DNA from 3 places in the Salinicoccus bachuensis genome. Region 3 is predicted to be linked to each of the others. Evidence: a T-box and tRNA genes for the amino acid it is inferred to sense, from the RefSeq annotation. Region 3 holds a T-box; the other regions hold tRNA genes.
What was found. The T-box of region 3 lies ahead of RQP18_RS07485 (valine--tRNA ligase). A T-box ahead of a tRNA ligase gene usually reads a tRNA of that ligase, here a tRNA-Val.
Positions count from the first base shown of each region.

Region 1 (3,370 bases), 1.2 Mb from region 3:
AAGAGTTCACATCGACGGGGAGGTTTGGCACCTCGATGTCGGCTCATCGCATCCTGGGGCTGTAGTCGGTCCCAAGGGTTGGGCTGTTCGCCCATTAAAGCGGTACGCGAGCTGGGTTCAGAACGTCGTGAGACAGTTCGGTCCCTATCCGTCGTGGGCGTAGGAAATTTGAGAGGCGCTGTCCTTAGTACGAGAGGACCGGGATGGACATACCACTGGTGGACCAGTTGTCGTGCCAACGGCATCGCTGGGTAGCTATGTATGGCCGGGATAAGTGCTGAAAGCATCTAAGCATGAAGCCCCCCTCGAGATGAGATTTCCCCATTAGATCCCTCAGAGATGATGAGGTGGATAGGTTCGGCGTGTAAGTGTGGCGACACATTCAGCGGACGAATACTAATCGATCGATGACTTATTCAATTAATGAAAACCGTGTTGGTTTTCTGCGCAGCGCATTGTTTCTATCCGGTTTTGAATGTATATCATTCAACCTGAATATTGTCCGGTGGCACTGGCGGAGAGGCCCCACCTGTTCCCATGCCGAACACAGCAGTTAAGCTCTCCAGCGCCGATGGTAGTTGGACTGACGTCCCGTGAGAGTAGGACGCCGCCGGGCAATTCATTGTTTTATTCCACAGTAGCTCAGTGGTAGAGCTATCGGCTGTTAACCGATCGGTCGTAGGTTCGAATCCTACCTGTGGAGCCATTTTTTTGTTTAAATACATATATGCTGGCCCGTTGGTCAAGTGGTTAAGACACCGCCCTTTCACGGCGGTAACACGGGTTCGAATCCCGTACGGGTCATTTATTGGAGAATTAGCTCAGCTGGGAGAGCATCTGCCTTACAAGCAGAGGGTCGGCGGTTCGAACCCGTCATTCTCCACCACGGAGGGGTAGCGAAGTGGCTAAACGCGGCGGACTGTAAATCCGCTCCTTCGGGTTCGGCAGTTCGAATCTGCCCCCCTCCATTTTTAAAAGTATTGGGCTATCGCCAAGCGGTAAGGCAACGGTTTTTGGTACCGTCATGCGCAGGTTCGAATCCTGCTAGCCCAGCCATGAGCCATTAGCTCAGTTGGTAGAGCATCTGACTTTTAATCAGAGGGTCAGAGGTTCGAATCCTCTATGGCTCACTAATAAGGCATCTTCCTTTTGGAAGGTGCTTTTTTTGTTAATGCATAAAGCTCTTTTATTCGTATATTCATAAATATTTGCATAAAAATCCAAGGTTGTATACTATAGTATTTATGAGACTGAATGGAAATGGGGATCTTTATGAATCATAATGTACATATTATTGGTGCTGCAACTGCCTTTGGACAGCCTAGACTTGGAGTGGATTTTGGTCCGGATGCCCTGAGGTATGCTGGACTCATCCAGACGTTGAAGAAATTGGGCCTCTCTGTGACCGATAAGGGAAATATCAGAGGAAATTTCAAAGTCGAAGCAGGCCGCCATAGCATCAAGAATGATGATAATCTGTTGAACTATGATGCAGTAAAGGATTTCAATACTGTACTTGCCGGATCAGTGGATGCTTCCGTTTCAAATGGTCATTTCCCTCTGGTACTTGGCGGGGACCATTCCCTGTCCATCGGATCGCTTGCTGGCATCAGCAGGCACTACGACAATTTGGGAGTCATCTGGTATGATGCCCATGGAGATTTGAATGACAGCAGGACCTCTCCATCCGGAAACATTCATGGCATGCCGCTCGGCATATCATGCGGCCTCGGGGATGCTGCTCTGGTCAACCTCTATGACGAAGGCCCGAAAGTGAAGCCTGAAAATATTGTACTTGTAGGCATGCGCGACCTGGATGAGGGAGAAAAGGAATATATCCGTGATAATGGTATCCTGACCTTCACGATGACGGATATCAGATCCAAGGGGATCGACACTGTAATGAAGGAGGCACTGGACCACCTTGCTGGAAAGTGTGATGGCATCCACCTTTCACTTGATGTGGATGGTCTGGACCCGATGGAGACCCCTGGAACGGGAACGCCGGTCGAGGGCGGTCTATCGCTGTCCGAGACCCAGCTGGCGATGAGCATACTGAACCATTCCAACCAGATCACGTCAATGGACCTGGTCGAAGTGAATCCTCTTCTGGATGATAGGAATAAAACAGCTGAGAAAGCTGTGGAAATTGCCGCCTTTCTCTTCGGTAAAAAGCAGCTATAGACAAAAAGAACTGCATCTCTGATGGGATGCAGTTCTTTAATGCCTAGTCTTCTCCTATGGGCATGATCTGGACCTTGTAGTCCTTTGTATTTTTGGTTCCTTTTTTCACGGAGTTGTCCTTCACAAAATTCTTCAGTTCCTTTTTGAACTGCTTGAGATCGTCTTCCTTCATTCTCAAGTTATAGGACATGCTGTCCTTCTTCTTTTCATCAGGGCTGTATTTCAGGAGATCGATGTTGGGAACGACCTTTTTGGCCACAGGTTCGTAGAACTTCTGGATGATGCTGTTCTTCTCCTCGGTCTTCACTACATGAATAATTCCATTCTTAAGAAGCTCGTTCAGGTGATAATGGATTTTGGCCCGGGGGATGTCGAGCTCATCAGCAAGCATCTGGCCGGTTTTCGGTTTCTCGGCAAGCATGTTCAGGAGCTGGATCCTAAAAGGGTCACTGACGCTTTTCAGTTGGGCCAGGTTATCGATAACCAGTAATTTTTTCATGCAGAACACCCCTTATAATGTATATTTATAGTATGATTAAGTATAAAAGCGATGTCAATCAAATGAACATTGATTTTGTTTGCTTGGTCACACTTGTAACATTTGTTGCATATTTGCCAATTTGGTATGATGGAACTGCTAAGACAGTGAAAGGGGCACCATTATGATTGGACAGCGGATCAAGGAAATACGCAATAATAACAATCTGACCCAGGAAGAACTGGCAGACGGCATCATTTCCAGGACATATTTGAGCCTGATTGAAAAGGGAAGCGTGCATCCTTCAACCAATGTATTGATAAAATTGAGCGAAAGGCTCAACTGCTCGGTCAACGATTTTATGCAGGAAGTATCCCATTTCCGGTATAATGATGTGGAGATCCTGAGGGAAATCGCCTATTATGAACAGAAGATGGAACAGGGGGACTACTCGTCTCTCCATTATTTCATAGAGAAGGAGTACGAAGGGGTAGAACAGATCCCGGCACCCGACAGCGGGCGTGTCCACCTTCTCTATGCCAAGTATTTCAAGCATACGGGGGACAGGCGAAAGCTGACGATACATATTGATCGGGCGCTTGCATTGCTCGCGACTGTATCCATCAACCAAGCGTATATCGATGCGGTCATTCTCAAAGTCGGATTATTGGCCGAAGAGGAAGAGCATGAAGCATCACTCGACCTGAT
Region 1 covers NZ_CP138333.2:277,644-281,013, forward strand. The annotation lists rRNA gene RQP18_RS01430 (23S ribosomal RNA) at 1-420, shown strand, start outside; rRNA gene rrf (5S ribosomal RNA) at 502-616, shown strand; tRNA gene RQP18_RS01440 (tRNA-Asn) at 632-706, shown strand; tRNA gene RQP18_RS01445 (tRNA-Glu) at 733-804, shown strand; tRNA gene RQP18_RS01450 (tRNA-Val) at 811-886, shown strand; tRNA gene RQP18_RS01455 (tRNA-Tyr) at 888-968, shown strand; tRNA gene RQP18_RS01460 (tRNA-Gln) at 982-1,056, shown strand; tRNA gene RQP18_RS01465 (tRNA-Lys) at 1,058-1,130, shown strand; gene rocF (arginase) at 1,273-2,184, shown strand; gene RQP18_RS01475 (ArsR/SmtB family transcription factor) at 2,228-2,683, opposite strand; gene RQP18_RS01480 (helix-turn-helix domain-containing protein) at 2,847-3,370, shown strand, end outside.
Region 1: it encodes a tRNA-Val, which carries the amino acid that the T-box ahead of RQP18_RS07485 (valine--tRNA ligase) is inferred to sense. The anticodon was not compared.

Region 2 (3,370 bases), 1.0 Mb from region 3:
CACTATCTGAATATCAACCGGGGCGTCACATGTTCCACCGATCAGATATTCATCGGCCCGTCGACGGAATTCCTGCTTGAGCAGGTGCTGTACCTGCTGAAATATCCTGAGATGACGATCGAAGATCCCGGTTATCCGGTCATCCGTAAAGTGCTCGATCGGCTCGACAGTGGCATGGACACGGCCCGGGTACTTGAAGATGGCATAGATATCGATCAGGTGGCGGACCTCGCCCATCCGGTCGTTCATGTCACCCCTTCCCATCAGTTTCCAAGCGGCGCCGTCATGTCCCTCCAGAAGCGCATCCAGCTGCTGAACCATGCAAGCAGCAATGGACACTATATCATCGAAGACGACTACGACAGCGAGTTTAGATATACAGGACGGCCCCTGCCTTCGTTGCAGGGACTCGATCAGAACGACCGCACCATCTATATGAGTACATTTTCAAAATCCCTCTACCCTTCCCTGAGGCTGTCCTGCATGGTACTGCCCGCATCACTTGCCGAACTTTATTATCAGAAGGCACTCTCATGCAACGTGCCCCGGCAGATGCAGCACATCGTCGCCCGTTTTATGGAACAGGGCTATCTGACACGCCACATCAACAGGATGCGCAAGGTCTACCGGAAGAAGATGGAAACCATTATCGCACGGGTCGCAGCGCATAGTGCTGTTGAAATTCACGGAGAGCATACAGGCATGCACTTCATCATCCGGGTGCCTGGCATGAACCTTGAAGAAGCTGCAGCAAACCATGGACTCGTCCACGGTAATGCCTATTCCTATGAGAAAAACCTTGAAGACACCGTCGTCGTGGGAATCGGGGAGAAGGAAACAGAGGAGATCATGGAGATTCTGGATCTTTTTCTTGAGGAGGTGGGTGTTTGAGGACAAAGAACGGCAAATTCCTATTCGTCCTCTGGCGTTTTGTGCACCGGGGGTGTGGCACACCCACACCCCATTCAGCGCAAAATAAAAAGACATGGATATTTCCATGTCTTTTGAGTGGGCCTAAGTGGACTCGAACCACCGACCTCACGCTTATCAGGCGTGCGCTCTAACCAGCTGAGCTATAGGCCCCTGTTATGTAATTGAAAATAAAAGTGGAGACTAGCGGGATCGAACCGCTGACCTCCTGCGTGCAAAGCAGGCGCTCTCCCAGCTGAGCTAAGCCCCCATCATGTAAATATAGAATATAAGAGTCGGGAAGACAGGATTCGAACCTGCGACCCCTTGGTCCCAAACCAAGTGCTCTACCAAGCTGAGCTACTTCCCGTCAGTTACTGACGCGCCCGAGAGGAGTCGAACCCCTAGCCTCTTGATCCGTAGTCAAACGCTCTATCCAATTGAGCTACGGGCGCATGAAACAAAAAAATAAAACGGCATGACCGCTTAAAAAATAATGGAGCGGAAGACGGGATTCGAACCCGCGACCCCCACCTTGGCAAGGTGATGTTCTACCACTGAACTACTTCCGCTTTATATTATGAAATTAAATATATGATGCGGGTGAAGGGACTCGAACCCCCACGCCGTTAAAGGCACTAGATCCTGATTCTAGCGCGTCTGCCAATTCCGCCACACCCGCATATATGAAATATAGAGGAGCGTATCCCCCGATTGGTTCCGTCATCCGTCAACTGGCTTCCGACTATTTGAAAATCAGATGGTGCCGGCCAGAGGAATCGAACCCCCAACCTACTGATTACAAGTCAGTTGCTCTGCCAATTGAGCTAGACCGGCTGAATCATTAAGTTTTAAATGGTGGAGAATGACGGGTTCGAACCGCCGACCCTCTGCTTGTAAGGCAGATGCTCTCCCAGCTGAGCTAATTCTCCTGAAAGATGCGTTGATTAATTGCGACTGTTTCATAATATACTATATACGCCGCCCAAGTCAACAAATACAAACATTTTAATAAGGAAATAATACACCCAAATGGAATTTTGGGCGTATTATTATATATTTACATTACTTTTGTCTCATGTAAGGGAACAGCAGTACGTCACGGATGGAAGCTGAATCTGTCAGCAGCATCACCAGACGGTCGATGCCGATGCCGAGTCCGCCTGTTGGCGGCATACCGTATTCAAGAGACTCGAGGAAGTCCTCGTCCATTTCGTGCGCTTCATCGTTGCCCGCTTCCTTTTCGGCAACCTGTGCTTCAAAACGCTGCCTTTGGTCAACCGGGTCATTGAGCTCTGTAAACGCATTCGCATGCTCCCGGCCGACGATGAACAGTTCGAAACGGTCTGTGAAGCGGGAATCTTTCGGGTTCTGCTTCGCCAGTGGTGAAATTTCAATCGGGTGGCCGTACACGAATGTCGGCTGGATGAGCGTCTCCTCGACTTTCTGCTCGAAGAATTCATTCAGGATGTGACCATACTTCATCGTATCCTGCACTTCGATGCCATGCTCTTTTGCCAGCTGATGTGCTTCCTCATCGGATTTCACTTCATAGAAGTCCACACCTGTCTGCTCCTTGATGGCATCCACGATGTGCACGCGTTTCCATCTTGGTGTCAGGTCGATCTGCTCCCCACCATATTCGACGACCATTGTCCCATTGACATGTTCGGCAATATGGGCGATCATCTCTTCTGTCAGATCCATGATGTCATGGAAGTCTGCGTAAGCTTCATACAATTCAATCATCGTGAATTCAGGGTTATGGCGGGTGGATACGCCTTCGTTTCTGAATACGCGGCCGATTTCATACACTTTCTCAAGTCCGCCGACGATGAGGCGTTTCAGATGGAGTTCGATCGCAATACGCATGAAGAGTTCCATATCGAGTGCATTATGATGCGTTACGAACGGACGTGCCTGCGCGCCGCCTGCGATGGTGTGCATCATCGGCGTTTCAACTTCAAGGAATCCACGCTGGTTCAGATAGTTGCGCATTTCCTGGATGATTCTGCTGCGTTTGATGAATGTATCTTTGGAGTCTTCACTTGTAATCAGGTCGAGATAGCGCTTGCGGTAGCGCTCCTCAACGTCCTTCAGACCATGATACTTGTCCGGCAGCGGGCGCAATGCTTTTGTGAGCAAAGTGAATTCCTGCGCTTTGACGGAGAGTTCCCCGGTGTTCGTCTTGAACATGACACCTTTGACTCCGACGATGTCCCCGAGATCTGCCTGCTTCCAGATATCGAATGCCGCTTCGCCCACCTGGTCTTTCCGCACGTAGATCTGGATCTGCCCCTTGATGTCCTGGATATGGGCGAAACCGGCTTTACCCTTGCCCCGCTTCGTCATCAGACGCCCTGCAATGACAGTGCCGGATTCTCCTTCTTTCTCTGCAAGTTCTTCTTTGGAAAATGCGTCCCACTCCTCTTTAAGTACATCGGTGTAGGCTGTACGTTCG
Region 2 covers NZ_CP138333.2:2,525,899-2,529,268, forward strand. The annotation lists gene RQP18_RS12780 (PLP-dependent aminotransferase family protein) at 1-891, shown strand, start outside; tRNA gene RQP18_RS12785 (tRNA-Ile) at 1,010-1,083, opposite strand; tRNA gene RQP18_RS12790 (tRNA-Ala) at 1,108-1,180, opposite strand; tRNA gene RQP18_RS12795 (tRNA-Pro) at 1,206-1,279, opposite strand; tRNA gene RQP18_RS12800 (tRNA-Arg) at 1,291-1,364, opposite strand; tRNA gene RQP18_RS12805 (tRNA-Gly) at 1,407-1,481, opposite strand; tRNA gene RQP18_RS12810 (tRNA-Leu) at 1,508-1,591, opposite strand; tRNA gene RQP18_RS12815 (tRNA-Thr) at 1,671-1,746, opposite strand; tRNA gene RQP18_RS12820 (tRNA-Val) at 1,766-1,841, opposite strand; gene lysS (lysine--tRNA ligase) at 1,975-3,370, opposite strand, start outside.
Region 2: it encodes a tRNA-Val, which carries the amino acid that the T-box ahead of RQP18_RS07485 (valine--tRNA ligase) is inferred to sense. The anticodon was not compared.

Region 3 (3,370 bases):
GGCTCTTCTTCGCAAGGTTATCCATCTTGACGAACCACTGTGTGGACAGGTAGGGCTCGACGACCGCCCCGCTGCGCTCGGAATGCCCGACGGAATGGACATGCGGCTCCACTTTGATCAGATAGCCTTCGTCCTCGAGATCCTTGACCAGTGCCTTACGGCACTCGAAACGGTCCATCCCTGCATATCTGCCGGCGAGGTCGTTCATCGTACCGTCTTCATTCATGACATTGATCCGCTTCAGCTCATGGCGTTCACCGATCACAAAGTCGTTCGGGTCATGTGCCGGCGTCACCTTCATCACACCAGTGCCGAATTCCATATCGACATACGGGTCTGAAATGATCGGCAGTTCGCGTCCCATGATCGGCAGTGTCACGGTCTTGCCGATATATTCCCTGTAGCGGTCATCATCTGGATGGACGACGATCGCCGTATCACCGAGCATCGTCTCCGGTCGTGTCGTGGCGATCTCAAGATGATTGCCATCCGGGAGCGGATACCTTACATGATAGAAGTTCCCCTCGACTTCCTTATGGATGACTTCGATGTCACTCAGTGCAGTCTGAGTCGCCGGATCCCAGTTGATGATGTACTCGCCCCGGTAGATCAGCCCCTTGTTGTACATGTCGACGAAGACTTTCCTCACTGCCTTGGATAGACCCTCGTCCATCGTAAAGCGCTCCTTGTCATAATCGAGGCCGAGGCCGAGCTTTTTCCACTGGCTGCGGATGAAATCGGCATACTCCTCCTTCCAGTCCCATGCCCGTTCAATGAACTTCTCCCTGCCGAGATCCTGGCGGGTGATGCCCTGCTCGCGCAGACGCGCTTCCACCTTGGCCTGGGTCGCAATGCCTGCATGGTCCATGCCGGGAAGATAGAGGACCTCATAGCCCTGCATCCGCTTCATGCGCGTGATGATATCCTGCAGGGTCGTATCCCACGCGTGGCCGAGGTGCAGTTTGCCCGTCACATTCGGCGGCGGGATGACGATGGAGTACGGGGGCTTGTCGGAAGCCGCATCGGACTTGAAATAGCCGGCCTCCACCCATTTTTCATATTTACCTTCTTCAACCATTTTCGGATCGTACTTTTTGGACATTTCCATAACATTCTCTCCTTTAGACAAAATAAAAAGCTTCCTGTCCCATGACTATAGGACGGAAGCTCCGCGGTACCACCTAGATTCAGCATGAAATGCTGCACTCGAGATGATTAACGCTCATCCCACGTCAGGCCCTACTCGGGGTCAGGACTGATCTCTGCAGACTACTTTCATGGCATACTTCGGCATGTTCACAGCACCCACATGCTCTCTGTAACCCGTATACCACTACTCTTCTGCCTTCATCTATTGCATTAATTTTATAGTATTCCAACACCCCGGTGCTGTCAAGTCCCATCCTCCGCATGCTGGCGCCGGCGCCTGTTCCGTCTCAGGAAGTAGTTTATGAAGGGGGCGACGATCAGAAGGATGAAGAAGATCCTGAATATATGATAGCTGGAAATCATCGCGGTGTTGGCACCCATGTCAACGGCAACGATGATGATCTGCCCGATGCCGCCCGGCGCCGCACTCAGGAACAGATCGGTGAAATTATGGTCGGTCACCAGGAGGAACAGCATCACCAGCCCCATCGTTCCTGCAATGACCAGCACATTCTGTATGATCATGGAGGCGATCAGACGGCTGTTCAGCTGGGTGACGAGCGTCGATACCTGGAAGCCGATCCTTATGCCGAAGAACAGCTGGGCTGCATACATGAATTCGGTGTTGACCGAGAATGTGTAATCCGTCACCATGTTCCAGCCGAGCACGGCGAGCATCGGCCCCATCATGAATGGCACAGGGAATTTCAATTTTGCGAGTATGAAGATCACGACAGGCATGGCAGCGACGATCCAAAGCATGTCCCGTGTCATGACGGACAGGAGCGGAGAGGCGGTTTCATTCAAAGCCCCCGCCCCACTGTCCGTGGTAAAACTCGCGATCAGCGGTACGAAGATGACGACAAGTACGATGCGCGACATCTGTGTCAGCGTGACAAGCAGAAGATCCGCACGCTTCTCCTCCTCCGCCATGACGATCATCTGTGACAGTGCGCCCGGCACCGAGGAAAGTACGGCCGTCTCCATGGTACAGCCGGTCATCTTCATGAAAAACCTTGCCAGAAGCAGGCTCAGAATGATGATGAGCAATGAAATAAGTATGATGTTTATGTAATCGTCAGCCATGTCATGGAGTGTCTGCAGGGTGAATGCAGAACCGATTTCCGCACCGATGATGACCAGTCCGACATTGCCCAGCCATTTGGGATAATGGAAATGGCTCGTCACCAGCCTGTAGAACAGGACGGTTGCGATCATCGCACCGAAAAGCCATGGCAGCACCATCCCGACCCACTGCAGCAACGCAGACAGGACGAGTGCGGCAAGAAACAGAAACAGCAGATTCAGATACTTCATCCCGTCTACCTCCTCCCATTAATTATTTCGGAATCCAAAACAATATTCATGCATAATGCAACCCCGCCCAGTCTGCACTGCTGCGGGGTTGTCATGGACAGAATTAGTTTGTGCTGCTGTCTTCGGAAGTCTCTGCCTCATCATTGGCTGATCCCGGCTCCTCTTCGGTGACCTCAGCATCGGAATCATCGGATGATCCCTCTTCAGTACTCTCTTCCTCTGTGCTTTCTTCTTCAGTGGATTCTTCAGTGGACTCCTCTTCAGCACCGGAACCTTCTTCGGTGGATTCTTCGGAACCGGAGCCTTCTTCGGTACTTTCCTCTTCGGTCAGGCCTTCTTCCTCTGTTTCTTCATCTCCGGAAGTTGTGGATGTAGAGCCGCCCTCTTCATCTTCACCGCCGCTGAACTGGTTGATGATCAGAGGAATGAGCAGTAGGACAATAACAATTGGAATGATCCACATAAGCGGATTTTTCTTGTTGTCCTCTTTGCGATCGATCATTTCCCTGTTCTGACCTTCGATGTAGACTTTATCTTCATCTCTTTCGCCTTTCATGTTCGCTTTCTTGTCGGATATGTGCTTATCCTTGTCATTGGCCATTCAAATTACCTCCCGTTATCTATTCTATTTCATTATACACTTTATTCTGCGCATATAAACTCGAATTTCGGAGGCTATTTCCGCGCAACGCGTTCAAGTGCTTTCCCGAAGGCATCCAGTGTCTTCCTGATATCTTCTTCGGTATGCTTGGTTGACAGGAACATGCCCTCGAATTGGGAAGGTGGCAGATAGACGCCTTCCTGCAGCAATTCCTGGTACAGATTTTTGAAAAGCTCGAGATCGCTTGTATTCGCACTGTCGAAATCCAAGACCGGACCTTCAGTCAGGAAGAAACCGATCATC
Region 3 covers NZ_CP138333.2:1,492,083-1,495,452, forward strand. The annotation lists gene RQP18_RS07485 (valine--tRNA ligase) at 1-1,108, opposite strand, end outside; T-box leader at 1,154-1,360, opposite strand; gene RQP18_RS07490 (AbrB family transcriptional regulator) at 1,393-2,466, opposite strand; gene RQP18_RS07495 (cytochrome c) at 2,570-3,067, opposite strand; gene hemL (glutamate-1-semialdehyde 2,1-aminomutase) at 3,142-3,370, opposite strand, start outside.